2 regions of the Cobetia sp. UCD-24C genome follow, and region 2 is predicted to be linked to the other one. Evidence: predicted binding sites of a transcription regulator. Region 2 holds the regulator's gene; the other holds the start of a gene.
The links. The regulator PhoB, encoded in region 2, activates phosphate uptake and scavenging genes when phosphate is short. The targets are predictions, from matches to a motif close to TGTCATANNNNTGTCANA.
Positions count from the first base shown of each region.

Region 1 (9,015 bases), on a different contig from region 2:
CTGGCAGAACTTCGTCGCGGCGCCCAAGCGCGAGCAGCTGCTCGAGGCCATCACCACCCTGAGCGAGCGTGATGACATCAGCGATGAGCAGCGCGACCGCCAGCATCAGCAGCTGATTCAACAATGGCGCGAGCTGGGTGATGCGGCCGCCAGCCGCGATGCCAGCCAGGCCTTCCGCACCGCCTCTGACGCCATCAAGCTGCGCCTGCGGGATTACCGCGAATCGCGCAAGCAGCTGCGTGAACACAATCTGGCCATGCGCGAAGCGCTCTGCGAGCAGCTCGAATCGCTCAACGGCCACGCCATGGATGATGCCGACCCCGACTCCCTGCGCCAGATCCGTGATCGCGCCCGTGAGGAATGGCGTCGCCACACGCCGGTGCCCGCGGGCCCCGGTCGCCAGCTGTCGCATCGATTCGGTGAGGCACTGACGGCACTGCAGGGGCTGATCGACAGCCGCGCGGGCCAGATCGCCGCCGCCAAGCAGGCACTGGTCGATGCCGTCGAGGCGCTGGCCAATGAGGACTCACCGGCACGTGCCCGCGCCGAACAGGCCAAGGCACTGCAGAGTCGCTGGCGCGAGATGGGCCGCGCGCCCAAGGGCGAAGAGCAACGCCTGTGGGCCGCCTTCCGCGCGGCGTGCGACCGCATCTTCGCCGCGCGCGACCAGGACCGCGAAGACCGCGACAGCCGCGAGCAGGCACGTCTGGATCAGTGGCAGGCGCTGATCGAGCGCCTCGACAGCTGGGAGCCGGAGACGCTGGAAGACGCCGCCCTGCTCGATGACGCCCTGAAGGAAGCCGACACCCTCGGCCCGCTGCCGCGCGGCAAGCGGGGTGACGGCATGCGTCGTCGCTGGACCGGCATTCTCAAGCGTCGTGAGCAGCGTCTGGATGAACTGCACGCCCTGCAACTGCGCGAGGAATGGCAGCAATGGCGTGATCTGCTCGAACAGCACGCCGTGGCGGATGCCAGCGCTCGCAACGGCGACGTGCAGGATGTCGAGCTGCCGAACACCTCGGCCTTCGACGACAACAGCCGTCAGGCCAATGCGGCGCGCAACCAGATGCGCCAGGCCCTGCCGAGCAACTGCAGCGCCGCCAATGAGCGCCTGGCCGAGCTGCGTGTCCACCTGGCCATTCTGTTCGAGGCCCCGCTGGGCAGCGAAGATGAATCACGCCGCCTGACCGTGCAGGTCGCGCGCATCAACCAGCAGCTGGGTGAGCGCATGGAGCGTGAAGAAGAGCTGGATGAGGTGCTGGATGCGCTGCTCGCCAACGGTCCGCTGGACTGGGACGCCTGGCAGACCGAACTGCCGCGCTTCGATGCGCTGTTCAATCACTGAGCCAGTGCTCTTGAGCTGGTGACGACGCGCACGCAAGACTGAAGCCATGGCAACGAAAAGCCCCCGCCTCGAGAGAGACGGGGGCTTTTTCATTCTCTTGCCAGGCGGGGCCGGGTGCCAACCCTGCACTGGCTCGCGCTAGCGCAGGGCATCAGCCCATGAACTGGCCGCCATTGATATCCAGGTTGGCACCGGTGATGAAGCCGGATTTCTCGTCGGCCAGGAAGGCGACCGCACGTGCGATCTCGTCCGGCTGACCATAACGCTTGACAGGGATGGTCTCGCGGATCGATTCACGGATCTCTTCGGGGATCTTCATGATCATGTCGGTGGCGATGTAGCCCGGCGACAGGGTGTTGACGGTAATGCCCTTGGTCGCGGTTTCCTGCGCCAGCGCCATGGTCAGACCATGCATGCCCGCCTTGGCGGCCGAGTAGTTGACCTGGCCGAACTGGCCCTTGCGGCCATTGATGGAGGAGATGTTCACGATGCGGCCGTACTTGTGCTCCAGCATGTCATTGATGACGGCACGGCAGGTGTTGAAGACGCTGTCGAGGTTGCAGTTGATGACTTCGCGCCACTGCTCATAGCTCATCTTGCGCATGGAGGTATCACGCGTGATGCCGGCGCAGTTGACCAGAACCGCGATCGGACCGAAGCGCTCGCGGATTTCGTTGACGCCTGCCTGACAGGCTTCGAAGTTGTCCAGCTCGATGCCGGACAGTGCGATGTTCTCGAACCCGGCAGCGCGCTGTTCCGACAGCCACCCCTCTGCCTTTTCCTTGTTCCTGTAACCCGCAATTACCTGATACCCCTGGTTCGCCAGCTCGCGGCAGATAGCGGAACCAATGCCACCGGTACCACCGGTAACCCATGCGACGGGTGCTGTTTGTGTCATCTTATTGTGTCTCCCTAATCCTGGAACGTCCTGTGTCCTTGGCTTGGGCACAGCTTGGCGAATCTGCGGACACCCCCGCCCTGAGAAAACGAGAATGCCTGCAACGACAACAATGACCCGCGTCTCTAACAGCCTGATGACAATCGTGCACTCTGTGACGCCTGCCATCCGCCTGCGCGAGGCGCGTCACCCTCAGTATGGACAGGATGCAGCGGGAATGTATGTAGCAGATCTCTCACACAAGATGCCGATAATCGCTCAAGAGGCGCAGACGGGTTGGTGACGACTCACCGGACACGAGAAGTTTGCGTCAATTACGGGATAACGGTTGACGCAGCACTGTATATCCTTATACTACGCCCCACGTTGATGCGGGGTGGAGCAGTCTGGTAGCTCGTCGGGCTCATAACCCGAAGGTCATCGGTTCAAATCCGGTCCCCGCTACCACTGACAAGTCGTTGCCTATCAGGCAATTGCCGGTCAGACACCAACGTGATGTTGCGGGATGGAGCAGTCTGGTAGCTCGTCGGGCTCATAACCCGAAGGTCATCGGTTCAAATCCGGTTCCCGCTACCAACCTCTGATGCGTCAGAGTTGGAGCAAAGGCAGTACCCAGTGTTGCGGGGTGGAGCAGTCTGGTAGCTCGTCGGGCTCATAACCCGAAGGTCATCGGTTCAAATCCGGTCCCCGCTACCAAGAATTCGAAAGGCCTGATGCCATGCATCAGGCCTTTTTCGTATGCGTGAAATTCCTGTGCGATGATGGCGAGGAAGCCGGTTCACGGGCCTGGCTACTCCTATCCACACCGGGCCTCTTCACACCCGGCCCTTCACACTCATCACGTCAGTCCCAAGGGAGTGCCTGCATGCGCCACTGGCTGGTCAAGACCGAACCCGATGCCTTCTCGCTGGATGACCTGCGCCGCGAATCACCGGCGCTCTGGGATGGCGTGCGCAACTATCAGGCGCGCAACTTCCTGCGCGAGATGCAGCTCGGTGATGTCGTGCTCATCCAGCACTCCAGCTGCAAGTTGCCTGCGGTGGTCGGACTGGCCGTCGCCCTGCCCATCGCGCGCCTGAAGGCCCGGCCCGAGCTGGCGGACAGCCACCTGGTGCGCCGCGCACGCCTGTCCGTGATGCCGCTCAGCGAGAGCGAAGCCGCCTGCATCGCCAGCCTGGCCGGCGACACCCTGCTGCCGTGAACCGACGCGCCCGGGACGCTCGCGCGAGGAAGTGTCCGGCAGCGCCTTGAACTCCTCTGCGACGGGCCGCATCATCAGGCCAACCGGCTCGCGCGCGAGCCTTGAATCGCAGACAGAATTTCGGGGCATGCACCATGATCATCGATCCCAATACCGGCCAGCCACTGACCGGCAATGACACCACCGCCGCCCAGCCACAAGGGGTGGTCGGCGGCGGTGCCGCCAGTGCACCGCGCCAGGCAGAAGACGCCAACACCTACATCATCGATGTGGACATGAGCAATCTTCAGCAGGTGCTGGAAGCCTCACAGCAAGTGCCGGTACTGCTGGATTGCTGGTCGCCGCAGAGCGAGCATTGCCTCGTCCTGACGCCGATCCTCGAGAAGCTGGCACGTGAATATGCGGGCGGCTTCATCTTGGCCAAGCTGAACGCCGAGGAGCAGCAGGACATCGCCGCTCAGCTGGGCGTGCGCTCGGTGCCGGACGTCAAGCTGGTCATCCAGGGCGGTCTGGCAGGCAACTTCACCGGCGCACGTCCGGAAGCCGAGATTCGCCAGTTCCTCGAGCAGCACAAGGTCCAGCCGGCGGCAGGGGCAGGCCCCAGCCTCGCGGAGCAGGCGGCCACTGCACTGGAAAGCGGCGACCTCGTCACCGCCAAGGCGCTGTATCAGCAACTGGCACAGGAATCCCCCGAGACACCGGAATACCGCATCCACCTCGCCTCGGTGCTGGTCGCCGAAGGTAATGGTGAAGAGGCCCGTCAGCTGCTGGACTCCCTCAAGCCGGAAGACCGTGACGGCGCCCAGGCGCGTGGTGTACGTGCGCGCATCGACTTCATCGCCGAGGCACCGTCGCCCGAAGAGGTGCAGGCGATGATCGAGCGGGACGACAGCGAAGCCCGCTACCAGCGCGCCATGCGTGATCTGGCGGATGGCCATTACGAGCTGGCGCTGGATGCCCTGATCAGCCTGGTGAAGACCGATCGCCAGTACGGCGATGATCTGGCACGCAAGACGCTGCTGCGTGTCTTCGACGCCCTCGGTGCGACCCATGAGCTGACCGTGCGCTTCCGCCGTCAACTGTTCGCTCTGATGTACTGATCGTGCTGATGCGCTGATCTTGCTGCTGACCGCACTGATGAGCTGAACACGCCACACAGACGACAAGGCCCCGCCCCCGGTAAAGGAAGCGGGGCCTTGTCATTGAGGGCCAGCCGTCGCACCGACTCAAGGGCTAACGACGGCTCCAGCCCTTGAGAAGCGAGGGGCGAGCACGCGATTCGCGCACGCTGGGCGGAAAGTCCACCTCTAGTTCCTGGCCCGCAGACTTCACGGCGTCTGGCGCAGACGGGGTGGCAGATGACGCCGCGGGAGCACGGCAGCGGGAAGATGGCGGCGACGAACGCGCCAGGCGCAGGCTCCCGCCCTGACAACACCATTCACGACAGGCCGTCACGCCTGCATTCCTGCTTGCTGGCCGCCCCTGTCGCGGCGTCTCTGCCACCTCATGTCTCATCGTCGCATCTCCTGATGACAAGCCCCTCCCGATGAGCGGCCTGACCTCAGAGTTAACGATAATGATTCTCAATTCAAGTTTGCGATGAGCGATAGCTGCCAACGAAACGCCGCAGACTGACCCAGATCAACTCCGGTACTGTCGACCCCCCTTCTCGGCCGCTTCGCTCGCCCCCTCGTTCCCTTCGCCAACCTCAGCCTTTCTGCAGGCGCTCATCCATCTGCTGCAGCGCCTTCTTCAGCTGCACGCGCGTGGTGCCGTAGTTCAAGCGCACGAAGCCCGGCCAGCCAAAGTCTGCGCCATCCGACAGCGCGACATCGCACTCCTCGAGCAGGGTCTGCTGCGGAGACTCCCCGAGCCCTGCCTTGCGCATATCCAGCCAGGCCAGATAGGTGGCCTGCGGGCGCGACATGCTGACGCCGTCCCAACGTGCCACATGGCTTTCCAGCAGATCGAGGTTGTCACGCAACACGCTCAGCAACTCCTGACGCCACGGCTCACCCTCGCGCCACGCCGCTTCGGTCGCGGCCATGCCCAGCACATTGGTATCGGGCATCAAGCCATTGGCGGCGCCGGTGAAGCGTGCACGCAGCTTGGGATCGGTGATTACCGCGCAGGCAAACGTAAGCCCGGCAGTGTTGAAGGTCTTGGAGGGCGCCCACAGGGTCACGCAGCGCGCCGCCAGTCGCTCGCTCAGGCTGGCCAGCGGAATATGGCGGGCCGCCGGGTCCACCACCAGATCAGCATGCAGCTCATCGGAGACCACCAGCAGATCGTGACGCTCGACCAGCTCCGCCAGCGCCTCGAGCTCTTCCTCGCGCCAGACGCGGCCGGTAGGATTGTGCGGGTGGCACCATAGCAGCAGCTCGGTCTCGGGCGTGATGGCCGCTTCCAGGGCCTCCAGATCCAGACGCCAGGGGCCGCCTTGCGTCTCGGGCTCTGCCAGCGGTGCCATCTGCGCCAGTCGCCCGGTCTTCTGGGCCACCTTGAGGAAGGGCGGGTAGATCGGGGTCGTCGTGACCACGCCCGCGCCGGGAGAGGTCAATGCCAGACTGGCCAGATGCAAGGCCGGCACCACGCCCGGCAGCCAGACGATGGCGTCACGCGGCACCTCCCAGCCATAATGCTCGCGACTCCAGTCACACAGGCTGTCATCGAGGCCCTCCGACGGCTTGGCATAGCCGTAGACCGGGTGCGCCACTCGCTCGGCCAGCGCTCGCGTCACGGCGGGCGGGGCGCTGAAGTCCATGTCGGCGATCCAGAGGGGCATGACGTCCGAGGCGTAGCGATCCCACTTCTGGGAAGGATACTGGCGTCGATCGAGCGGGGTGATGAAATCGAATGGCAAGATGGAGTCTCCCTGTGGCGGGCAAATTTGGCAGGCAACGCGAGCAGTGCTCTCGACTCACGCCGCCCGAGGACGGCGAGAAGAATACCTGTGGACCAACTACAGCATAAGGCTTTGTGCATGTCTGAAGACACCTTTTACCCACAGGCCCAGCGCGGGCTGCCCGGTCTGTTGCGTGCCTGGCTGACCCATGGCCGCGGCGATAGCGAGCGTCTCGCCGTGCTGCTGGCCGATACCGCGCGCGTCGCAAGTCTTGGCCAGCCCGCCAGCAATCCCGATGGCGAGACGCTGGAGCAGTGGGCCGCCGAGGGCGGTGCGCCGCTGTGGGCACCCAAGGCAGCGCTGTTCCTGTTGATGCAGATGCCGGCACGCCCGGTGCCGCAGGGCCCGGATGACGCCTGCGCCTGGGCCTATTGCTGGTTGCGCATGCGCGAACACGACAGTCCCACGGCCGCCCTGATGGCACTGCCGGAACACCTGCGTCAGCCGCTGGCCTGGCCCATCGAAGCCGCCTGGCAAGACCTGACGCATCAGCGACTGATCTAGCCGCGCTCGATTGTCGAGCGCCCGCAGCGCTGTTGGTGAGCAGCGCTGCGTTTTTCTCTACTCTCCTCTGCTCTCCTTCCTCACCGCCCTCTTCTCTGCTCTTCTCTGCTCTCCTCCCTCACCTCCCCATCCTCTGCTTTCCCTCCCCTGCTTACCCTCTCTTGCCCGCTCTATTCTCTTGTCCGCTCCCACTCCCCCCTGCCACTGATGGCGATTCTGATGGTGACCCTGCTGGCCCCCTCAAAGGACAGCTCGTCCCGCTCTCGCCATTGCTGACAGCCATGGGTAGCAGTTTTCTCAGCGAATATCGTCACCACCGGCTAATGGCGTAGCGGAAACCTGAGACTCGTCAACGCGTAACTGACGCCATTTCGTTTAATCATCGTTTTGTGAAGCGATACACCCGAAGGGATTTCTTGTGTGAGCGAGGAGTAAAGTTCTTTCAACCGCAACGAAACGGTAATTCAACAAGAATCCGCTGGCGCGACACGACGACCAGCAAGCTTCAGGAGAAGCTCCATGACCACCTCCCTGATTGTCGGACTGGATGGAACCCCGGGCGGCGACAGTGCCATTGCCTATGCCAAGCGCGTCGCCTCTCTGGTGGGCGCGGAAACCAGGATCATTCTCTGCTACGTGGTCGAATGGTCGCCCTACAGCTTCAACACGCCGGAGGAGAACGCCCAGCGTGCCAGCCGCCGTGAGAACGAGATCAAGCTGGCCCGCGAGCGTGTGCTGGCGCCCGCCATCAGCGAGCTGGAAAAGGAGGGCTATCAGGTCGAGGGGCGTGTCCGCCACGGCGATGCCGCCGAGATCCTCAGCCTGCTGGCGCGTGAAGTGAATGCCGAGCAGATCATCGTCGGCCGCAAGGGGGAAAGCGTGCGCTCACGCATCTTCGGCAGCGTCACCGCCCATCTGATTCAAGAGGCCTCGGTGCCCGTCACCATCGTTCCCTAAGACAGGCGCCTCCCGCACCCGCCGCCTGCAGAGATTCGCACCAGACAATAACGACAATTCGCTTTTCGAGGTTACCTCTCATGAGTCGATTCCGCTCCCTGGCCCCCTGGGCTGCCGCCATGGCAGCCCTCATGGCCGCAAGCTCTGCCCGTGCCGAAGGCATGGACCAGGCCATCAGTGACATCGTCGGACCGATCGTCAACCCGATCGTCTCGACCATCTTCTATTCCGTGCCGGTGGCCGGCACCCAGTTCCCGTTGATCGTCGGCTGGCTGATCATCGCGGCCGTCATCTTCACGCTCTATTTCGGCTTCGTGCAGTTCCGCCTGTTCGGCCATGCCATCCGTCTGGTCAAGGGCGACTACACCGACCCGAAGGATGAAGGCGAGGTATCCCACTTCCAGGCACTGGCCACGGCGCTGTCCGGCACGGTCGGCCTTGGCAACATCGCCGGCGTCGCGGTCGCCGTCTCGCTGGGCGGCCCGGGCGCCACCTTCTGGATGATTCTGGCCGGTCTGCTCGGCATGGCCTCCAAGTTCTGTGAATGTACGCTTGGCGTGAAGTACCGCAACGTCAATGCGGATGGCTCCATCTCCGGCGGCCCGATGTACTACCTGTCCAAGGGCTTCGCGGAAAATGGCAAGGCGGGTCTGGGCAAGATTCTGGCGATCTTCTTCGCCATCTGTGCCATCGGTGGCTCCATCGGCGGCGGCAACATGTTCCAGGCCAACCAGTCCTATCAGCAGGCCGTCAACGTCACCGGCGGTGATGCCAGCTTCCTGGTCGGCTACGGCTGGCTGTTCGGTCTCGTGATGGCCGCCATCGTCGGCATGGTCATCATCGGCGGCATCAAGTCCATCGCACGTGTCACCGAGAAGCTGGTACCGATGATGGCTGTCATCTACGTGATCGCGGCACTCATCATCCTCGGCTTCAACTTCAGTGCGATTCCGGCCGCCTTCGGCGCCATCATCGAAGGTGCCTTCGCACCGGTCGCGGTCGGCGGCGGTATCGTCGGCGTGCTGATCCAGGGCTTCAAGCGTGCTGCCTTCTCCAATGAAGCCGGTATCGGCTCCGCGGCCATCGCCCACTCTGCCGTCAAGACTTCCCAGCCGGCGACCGAAGGGATCGTCGCCCTGCTCGAACCGTTCATCGATACCGTCGTCATCTGCACCATGACCGCGCTGGTCATCGTCATCACCGGC
Region 1 covers NZ_LJTD01000017.1:27,733-36,747, forward strand. Annotated here, with positions in the region: gene AOG28_RS16860 (DUF349 domain-containing protein) at 1-1,345, shown strand, start outside; gene phbB (acetoacetyl-CoA reductase) at 1,497-2,243, opposite strand; tRNA gene AOG28_RS16870 (tRNA-Met) at 2,614-2,690, shown strand; tRNA gene AOG28_RS16875 (tRNA-Met) at 2,743-2,819, shown strand; tRNA gene AOG28_RS16880 (tRNA-Met) at 2,863-2,939, shown strand; gene AOG28_RS16885 (EVE domain-containing protein) at 3,109-3,444, shown strand; gene AOG28_RS16890 (tetratricopeptide repeat protein) at 3,579-4,544, shown strand; gene AOG28_RS16895 (MalY/PatB family protein) at 5,153-6,307, opposite strand; gene AOG28_RS16900 (hypothetical protein) at 6,428-6,853, shown strand; gene AOG28_RS16905 (universal stress protein) at 7,373-7,810, shown strand; gene AOG28_RS16910 (alanine/glycine:cation symporter family protein) at 7,891-9,015, shown strand, end outside.
Region 1: phbB (acetoacetyl-CoA reductase) is a predicted target of PhoB. The motif match lies at 2,368-2,385, and genes of this name have one in related genera.

Region 2 (9,015 bases):
GCAGCCACTACCGCTTGCTGTTCCTCGCTGCCCTGGCATTGTTCGTCTTCACCTTCGTGGTTAATACGCTGGCGGAAGTGCTGCGACAGCGCTTCACGCCACCCAATCAGGGGAGCTGGGGATGAGTCACCCTGACACGAATCGCGCCAGCTCCTCACTACTGCGCCCGCGCGAGCCGCTGGTCGGACGCCTGCAGCGCTACTGGCGCGACGGCGGCCCGTGGGGCTGGCTGAATGCCATGGCGGTCAGTGTCTCGCTGGTGCTGGTGCTGGGCCTGCTCAGCCTGCTGGTGGTGGGCTCCTTCAGTCACTTCTGGCCCTCACGGCTGGTCGAGGTGGAGCTGACGGCACAGCCGGGCCAGAGTCCCACGGCCCTGACCACCACGCGCGGTGAGCCGGCGGCCGACAATCGCCATCTGCTCGGCGAGCTGATACACGAGGAGATGCGCCGTGTCGCCTCGGGCGAGGGGGATGACGCTCGCCAGCAATGGTGGTTGCTGCAGACATCCTCGCGTGACGGGGCCGCGGCCAGCTGGCAGTGGCTGCCGGAGACGCTGCTCGACAGGATGACCTTACCCAGCCAGGCGCTGATGCTGGAAATGCGCGACGGCCGCACTCTCTACGGCATGCCACGGGCGCTGAGTGACCCGATGACGGGGGAGATGGACCACACGCCCGATGTCGGCGACGGGCCTGCACGGCCCTTGTCCGAGGACGCCGAGCCACTGTTTTCCCGCCTGAAGATGATCGAGAGCGAGCGCCGTCAGCTGCAGGCGCTACGCCTGGACAGTGAAGTCTTGAGCAGTCGCTATCAGGCGTTGCAGCAGTCGCTCGAATCCCGGCGCAGCGCCACTGCTGACGGTGCAGCGGCGCAGACTCATGAGGATGCTGAGCTCGAGCAGGAGATGCAGGAGGAGTTGGAAGAGGTGCGCAGCGCCTTCATCGAGCGTGAAGGTCAGCTGAGTGCCCTGCGGGATGCCCTGGCGGGCGGTCAGTTGCTGCTGGGCGGCAATGGCGGCTACGAAGGCCGCATCGCGCTCGATGATATCCGCAATGCCTGGCGGCCCAATGCGATGGGCTTCAGCGGCCGGCTGATGATGACGTTCAAGCGTTTCCGCGACTTCGTGGCCGGCGCGCCTACCGAGGGCTTCGGTGGCGTCTGGCCCGCCATCTTCGGCACCGTACTGATGGTGGTGCTGATGTCGATCATGGTGATGCCCTTCGGCGTGATGGCGGCGCTCTATCTGCACGAGGTGGCCCATCAGGGGCGCCTGACGCGCCTGACGCGCATCGCGCTGCGCAACCTGGCCGGGGTGCCCTCCATCGTCTACGGCGTGTTCGGTCTCGGCTTCTTCGTCTATGGGCTGGGCGCCGGAATTGACGAGCTGTTCTATTCCGAGCGGCTGCCGACGCCGACCTTCGGGACCGGCGGCATTCTGTGGGCCTCGCTGACGCTGGCCCTGCTGACCTTGCCGGTGGTGATCGTCGCCACGGAAGAGGGGCTGGCGCGCGTGCCGCGTCGTCTGCGCGAAGGCGCGCTGGCGCTGGGTGCGACACGCCTGGAAACGCTCAAGCGCGTGGTGATTCCGGCGGCCTCGCCGGCGCTGATGACAGGGCTGATTCTGGCCGTGGCGCGTGCGGCGGGCGAAGTCGCGCCGCTGATGCTGGTCGGAGTGGTCAAGCTGGCCCCGGACCTGCCGCTGGATGACAGCTTCCCGTGGCTGCATCTGGACCGCAAATTCATGCATCTGGGGCATCAGGTCTATGATCTGGCCTTCCAGAGCAGCGACGCCTTCAGCAGTCGGCCGCTGGTCTACGCGACCGCGCTGGTGCTGGTGGTCGTGATTCTATGCCTCAACCTGAGTGCCATTCGCCTGCGTCACATGCTGGCACAACGTTACAAGGGAGCCACCGAATGAGGCGTGACTCTGAGCAGCCCAAGCCCCAGTTGTTTCTTCAGGAGACGCCTGCGCGGCCGGCTGAGGACATCTGCCTGGAAACCCGCCACCTGAGCCTCGATTATCAGGCACGTGTCGGCAAGGAGAACCAGACGCGCCGCGCCCTGAAGGACGTCAGCCTGCAGATCGCGCGCAAGCGCGTGACGGCCTTCATCGGCCCTTCCGGCTGCGGCAAGTCGAGCCTGTTGCGTACCTTCAATCGCATGACCGATCTCGACGAACAGTCACGTCTTTCCGGCAAGGTACTGCTCGAGGGCGAGGACATTCATGCGCGCGGCGTGGACGTGCCGATGCTGCGCCGCCGGATCGGCATGGTCTTCCAGACGCCCAATCCCTTTCCGATGTCGGTCTACGAGAACGTGGCCTTCGGACTGCGGCTGGTCGGTGAGAATGACAAGCGCCACCTCGATGACAAGGTCGAATCCTGTCTGCGCTCCGCGGCGCTGTGGGAAGAGGTGAAGGATCGCCTGCACGACAGCGCGCTGGGGCTCTCGGGTGGCCAGCAACAGCGGCTGGTGATCGCGCGGACGCTGGCGGTCGAGCCGGAGGTGCTGCTGCTGGATGAGCCGGCCTCGGCGCTGGACCCCATCTCGACGCTCAAGATCGAGGAGCTGATCCGATCGCTGCGCTCGCGCCTGACGCTGATCATCGTCACGCACAACATGCAGCAGGCCGCGCGGGTCTCAGACGATACCGCCTTCCTGCATGAGGGCCGCCTGGTGGAATTCGCCCCGACCGATCAGCTGTTCACCAACCCGCGGCGCCGCCAGACGGAAGACTACATCACGGGGCGTTTCGGTTAGCGCGCTCATGCGCGAACGTGCAGCCAGGTAGCCTTTTCGCCCTGATATTGCTGACGATGGCGGCCAAATAGCGCCTTTGCGCCATGAGTGAAACATAACTGCAATCAAGTGTCGGCATGCTGAGGGGGAGCCCGCTGTGTCAGTCAGTAGTGGGCCATACTTGTCACGTCATTCATGTCACGCCCCCTGACTCGGTGGGCGTCTTTCCGGGAGAGGGAAATGGATATCACCAGCGATTCGCACGGCAAGCATATCTCAGAGCAGTTCAATCACGAGCTGGATGCACTGAAGACACACCTGCTGGCCATGGGCGGACTGGTAGAGAAGCAGCTGCAGGATGCCGTCACGGCATTGCTGGAAGGCGACAGTGAAACCGCCACGCGGGTGCGCGACAACGACAAGGCTGTCAACGACATGCAGCTCAAGATCGATGACGAGTGCACCCGGGTACTGGCCCGCCGTCAGCCGGCGGCCTCCGACCTGCGCCTGGTGCTGGCCGTCATCCGCGCCACCTCCGATCTCGAGCGTATCGGTGATGAATCGAGCAAGATCGCACGCAACGCCATCTCGCTGGTCGAGAACGGCCAGAGCCCGCGCGGCATGGTCGAGGTGCGTCACCTCAGTCAGCACGTGCGCAGCATGGTGCGTGACTCCCTGACGGCCTTCGCGCGCTTCGATACCGACCTTGCCCTCAAGGTGCTGCGTGAAGATGCCTCGGTGGATCTGGAATATCAGAGCGCGATGCGCTCGCTGATGACCTTCATGATGGAAGACGCGCGCCAGATCACGCCGGTGCTCAACGTGATGTGGATTCTGCGTGCGCTGGAGCGTATCGGTGACCACGCCGACAACCTGGCCGAGTACGTCATCTTCCTGGTCAAGGGAGTGGACGTGCGTCACACCGATACCCATGACCTGAAGCCGCAGGACCTGGACAAGAAGTGAGCTGACGCGCTTCCCTGCCCCTGTGTCGCCTCTTTCGCCCCGCTCCTGCTTACCGGCAGGCCGCGGGGCGATTGCGTCGTGGGAGCGCGAGCGATGTCAGGCGGCCGACAGCTGCGCCGCACAGGCGGGAGTGCTAGGGTGTGGCTCCGGTCAGCCCGCTGGCTGGCCGGTTCTTTTGAGATGACGAGGACGTCGCATGATTGATGCCGTATCGGCGCTGGTCCGCGGGACCCGCATGGTCTATACCCCCGGGCTGCGCCGCTTCGTATTCGTACCGCTGGCGATCAACCTGGTGCTCTACAGCATCACGCTGTGGGTATTGTTCAACCAGTTCGGTGGCTGGATCGATTACTGGATGCTCAAGGTACCGGCCTGGCTGGACTGGCTCAGCTGGTTGATCTGGCCGGTGCTGGTGGTGAGTCTGTTGCTGGTGGTGTTCTTCACCTTCAGCCTGGTGACCAACCTGATCGCCGCGCCCTTCTACGGCATTCTGGCCGAGAAGGTCGAGCATCGTCTGGATGGCACCCTGATTGACGATGACCGTGGCCTGATCAAGATCGGCGTCGACTCGCTGGGGCGTGAAATGGCCAAGCTGGGCTACTTCATCCCGCGCATGATCGCGCTGTTCATCATCGGCTTCATCCCGGGCCTGAACCTGCTCTCGCCGCTGTTGTGGGGACTGTTCTCGGCCTGGAGCATGTCGATCCAGTACCTCGACTACCCGATGGACAACCATCAGGTCAGCTTCGGTGACATGAAGCAGCGCCTCAAGGCGCGCTGGTGGCCCTCACTGACCTTCGGCGCCGCGGTGTTCGTCATGACGCTGGTGCCGCTGGCCAATCTGCTGTTCATCCCGGGCGCCGTCGCCGGGGCGGTACTGATGTGGCAGAGCCACTACCGTCAGTTGCCGGCGCCGCGTCGTTGAGACAGCCTGTCGCAGAGCTGGCTTGTCGCTGAACTGACTCGTCGCTAAGTTGGCTCGTCGCTGAAATAGCCGCAGCGTCGTCTGATTGACCAAACGAAACGCCCCGCAGTCGCCTCCTTTCGAGGTGGCTGCGGGGCGTTCTGCGTTGGGCTGGCGTCCGGGTCAGATCATCACGGAATCAGCACATCACTGGGCTAGCGCACTGCTGGCCTGGGGAGTGCTTGCCTGACAGGCGCGCTCGTCGGGGAAGTGACAGCGGAAGCGCGCACCCTCGCCGGGATGGCTGTCGATCTCCAGATGGCCCTGATGGCGAATCAGCACATGCTTGACGATGGCAAGCCCGAGGCCGGTGCCTCCCGTGGCGGTGCTGCGGCCCTTGTCGATGCGGTAGAAGCGCTCGGTCAGGCGCGGCAGGTGCACCGGGTCGATGCCATCCCCGTCATCTTCCACCTCGACCAGCAGACCCTGGTCATCCGCCTTCCAGCGCAGGGTGATGTGACAGTCTTCGGGGGTGTAGCGCACCGCATTGAAGACCAGATTCGAGATCGCGCTGCGCAGCTCCTGCTCCTCACCGCGCAGTGACAGGCTGGCATCGGCCTCGATGGAGAAGGTGTGGCGCCCCTGGGACAGGCCTTCGGCGTCGTCGCGGATATGGCCGAGCAGGGCGCTCATGTCGATGCAGCGACCGTTATCGGACAGTTCGTCGGTTTCCAGGCGTGACAGGGTCAGCAGGTCCTCGACCAGATGCTGCATGCGGTCGGTCTGGCTCTGCATCTGGCCCAGTCCACGCTGCCAGCGCGGTGGCAGGTCATCGGCGTAATCGGAGTAGGTCTCTAGATAGCCGGCCAGTACCGTCAGCGGCGTGCGCAGCTCATGGGAGACATTGGCCACGAAGTCGCGGCGCATCTCTTCCAGACGATAGAGGCGGGTGACGTCACGCAGCATGACCAGACGCTCGTTGTCACCGAACAGGGTGATGGAGATCTGCAGCGTCAGGTTGTCAGACAGCGGCGACTGGAGCGTCAGCGGCTCGCGGTAGGCCAGCCGATTGAAGTAGTCGATGAAGACGGGGTCACGCAGATAGTTGGTGATGTGCTGGCCGCGGTCGTGGCTGGCCTTGAGGCCGACCAGCTGCTCGGCAGCGCTGTTCCACCATTCCATGTCACCGTGGTTGTCTAGCATCACCAGGCCGTCGCGCATGGCCTCGGAGGATTCCTGGATACGGTTGAGGATGCTGCGCAGTCGCTCCTGAGCCTGACGCTGGCCCTTCTGGTAGCGGTAGAGACGATCGAGCAGGTCTCCCCAGACGCCATCGCCGGGCGGCGGCTCTTCATGGGGATTGGTGATCAGCCAGGTGTAGAGGCTCTTCAAGTGCTTGAGATGGACGAACAGATACAGCGAAAGGCCCAGCGCCAGGCCCCAGCCCAGATGGCCCAGCAGGCCACCGATCAGGCCGAAGCCACCGGCAAGGTAGCCGAGGCGCCATAGCTCGTTGGTCCAATAGCGCATGAATCCCTCAGGCCTGAGCGCTGAAGCGGTAACCGGTGCCGCGGACGGTCTGGATCAGATGCTGATGGCCTGTGCCCAGCGCCTTGCGCAGGCGACGGATGTGCACGTCCACGGTGCGCTCCTCGACATAGACATTACCGCCCCATACCTGATCGAGCAGCTGGCTGCGCGTGTAGGCACGCTCCTGATGCGTCATGAAGAACTGCAGCAGGCGATATTCGGTCGGGCCGACATCCAGCGAGTTGCCGTGGGCGGTGACGCGGTGGCTGGCCGGGTCGAGCATCAGGCCTTCGACTTCCACCGCCTCCTCGACCCCCTTGGGAGTAGTGCGACGCAGCACGGCCTTGAGACGGGCGACCAGCTCGCGCGGCGAGAAGGGCTTGGTGATGTAGTCGTCGGCGCCGGCTTCCAGGCCTTGAATCTTGTTGTCTTCCTCGCCCTTGGCGGTCAACAGGATGATCGGCAGCTCCGAGGTGGTCTCGTCACGCTTGAGACGCCGCGCGAGCTCCAGGCCACTGGTGCCCGGCATCATCCAGTCCAGCAACAGCAGATCGGGCTTTTCATCGACGACAATGGCGTGGGCGTCCTGGGCATTGTCTGCCTCCAGCACGCGGTAATCCGCCATTTCGAGGGCAACGGCGATCATCTCGCGAATCGAGGATTCATCGTCGACAATCAGTACGGTCTTGGAGCTCATCGCTAGATCCCATGCAGCAGTCGGCGCACGCGCCAGAATGACAAGTCGATGACGATTACAACCCGCTTATATGACAACGAGATGACAACTGCCAGCATGGCAGCTTGCACGCAAGCCTGCCAGCCGCCTTGGAGGCGCGGCAGGCAGGCATGAACCGTGGGCTGGGGAGCAATAGAGGGCAGGGGTCGCTTTAAATTAAATAATACTAATGTTTATGCAGGCGTCAGCTCATCGGCCAGGTCGCCAGGGCGATTCCGGCGAAGATCAGCAGACCCGTCCAATGATTGTTGAGGAAGGCCTGGAAGCAGGGCGCACGCTCACGCTCACGGATCAGACGTTGCTGCCAGACGAAGGTGCCGGCGGCGGCAGCCAGCCCCAGCCAGTAGAAGATGCCCAGCGCCAGCTGCAGGCCGATGCTGATCAACACTACCAGCATGCCCAGCTGCAACAGACCGATCATCAGCTTGTCGGCACGTCCGAACAGCACGGCGGTGGACTTGATGCCCACCTTGAGGTCGTCGTTGCGATCGACCATCGCGTAGGCGGTGTCGTAGGCCACCGTCCACATCAGGTTGGCCGCGAACAGCCACCAGCCGTATGTCGGCACCTCCTCCAGCGTCGCGGCGAAGGCCATCGGAATCGCCCAGCCGAAGGCGGCGCCCAGCACCACCTGGGGCAGATGATGGAAGCGCTTCATGAACGGATAGCTGGCCGCCAGCAGCACGGCGACGATCGACAGCAGCACCGTGGTCAGGTTGGTGAAGCACACCAGCACGAAGGCGGCCGCGACCAGCCCCCCGAACAGCGTCAGCGCCTCGCGCTCCGAAATGCGACCCGAGGTCAGCGGCCGGTCTCGCGTGCGCTCGACATGCTTGTCCCAATGGCGGTCGGCGTAGTCGTTGATCACGCAGCCGGCGGCGCGCATCAGATAGACCCCGGCGATGAAGATCAGCAGGGTCGTGCGCTCGGGAATGCCATCTGCCGCCAGCCACAGTGCCCACAGGGTCGGCCACATCAGCAGCCAGGTGCCGATGGGGCGGTCCAGCCGTGTCAGGGCGAGGTAGTCGGCCAGTCTGGAAGGACGCGAAGCGGCGGAAGTGGATGACGCGGTCATCGGGGCTCCTGGGCGGGTGGTAGTGGGCAAGGGAAGAGAGGGAAACGAGGCCAGTCGGCCACAAGGCTCAGGCCAGCTGCAGTGCGTGCTGGAAGGCCGGCGTGAAGCCCTCCTGCACCAGCACCTTGAAGCGGCCATGCGAGAACATCGAACGGCGCATCCACAGGCTGGTGGTGCGGGCCAGCGGCCTGGGGCTCGAAAGCACCAGCGGGGCGCGGCTGACATCGATGGCGCTGCGGGTCAGATCGGGCTGGCGAAACAGCCAATGGCCCAGCGAGCGCTCGCCCAGCGTCGAGAGGCGATGACCGTGGGCCAGGTCCAGCGCCGCCAGCGAGCGTGCGATCACCCATGGCGTATCGCCATGACAGAGCGCCACTTCGCGTCGCCAGACATGCCGGCGTGGGCCGATGCCCAGCAGGCGTGCCTCATCCAGCCGCGCGGGGCCGGTGTCCTGCAGCAGCAGGCGCACGCGCAGGCCCCGGAAGGGCTGGCCATCGCGTTCATCCTGCTGCTGCATGGCGCTGGCAAGACGCTGGGTCAGCGAGTCCGTCGAGGAGAGCCACGCCCACCAGCCGGCCGGCATGACACCTTGCAGCGTGGCAGCCGGCTGCCAATGACGGCGCACCGCCGCCGAAGCAACGGGTGCGGTGCGCGAGGGCGAAGGCCAGCGAGGCGCAGGCTTGCATAGGGTCTCGGCTGACGGATGAGGCGCCTCACAGGTGGAGGACTGTGGCGTGAGCGCTGCGCGATGAGGCTCGCCTGCTGGGCATCGGACCACGGTGAATTCCCTGTCAGGATGACGAAATGGCGAGTCTAGCATGGCCGGGCGGCAAGGCCTCCCGCTCAGGCATGCCTGCACTGCTGGCGGGCTGGTATGCTGGGCGCATTCATCGGCGTTCATGACGGACGCTGCTGGCGCTCTTTCATCAGCGCTTCCCTCGGATCGATCTCAGGAGATGGTGCCATGCGCGACCCTCGCACCCTTGTCATCATTGGTACCGGCATGGCGGGCATTGGTCTGGCGCGCGCGCTGCGTGCCCGTGACAAGGACAGCCGGCTGATCCT
Region 2 covers NZ_LJTD01000006.1:82,368-91,382, reverse strand. Annotated here, with positions in the region: gene AOG28_RS10170 (ABC transporter permease subunit) at 1-125, shown strand, start outside; gene pstA (phosphate ABC transporter permease PstA) at 122-1,918, shown strand; gene pstB (phosphate ABC transporter ATP-binding protein PstB) at 1,915-2,760, shown strand; gene phoU (phosphate signaling complex protein PhoU) at 2,980-3,705, shown strand; gene cysZ (sulfate transporter CysZ) at 3,902-4,630, shown strand; gene phoR (phosphate regulon sensor histidine kinase PhoR) at 4,817-6,139, opposite strand; gene phoB (phosphate regulon transcriptional regulator PhoB) at 6,147-6,836, opposite strand; gene ubiA (4-hydroxybenzoate octaprenyltransferase) at 7,060-7,950, opposite strand; gene AOG28_RS10130 (chorismate--pyruvate lyase family protein) at 8,018-8,575, opposite strand; gene AOG28_RS10125 (NAD(P)/FAD-dependent oxidoreductase) at 8,915-9,015, shown strand, end outside.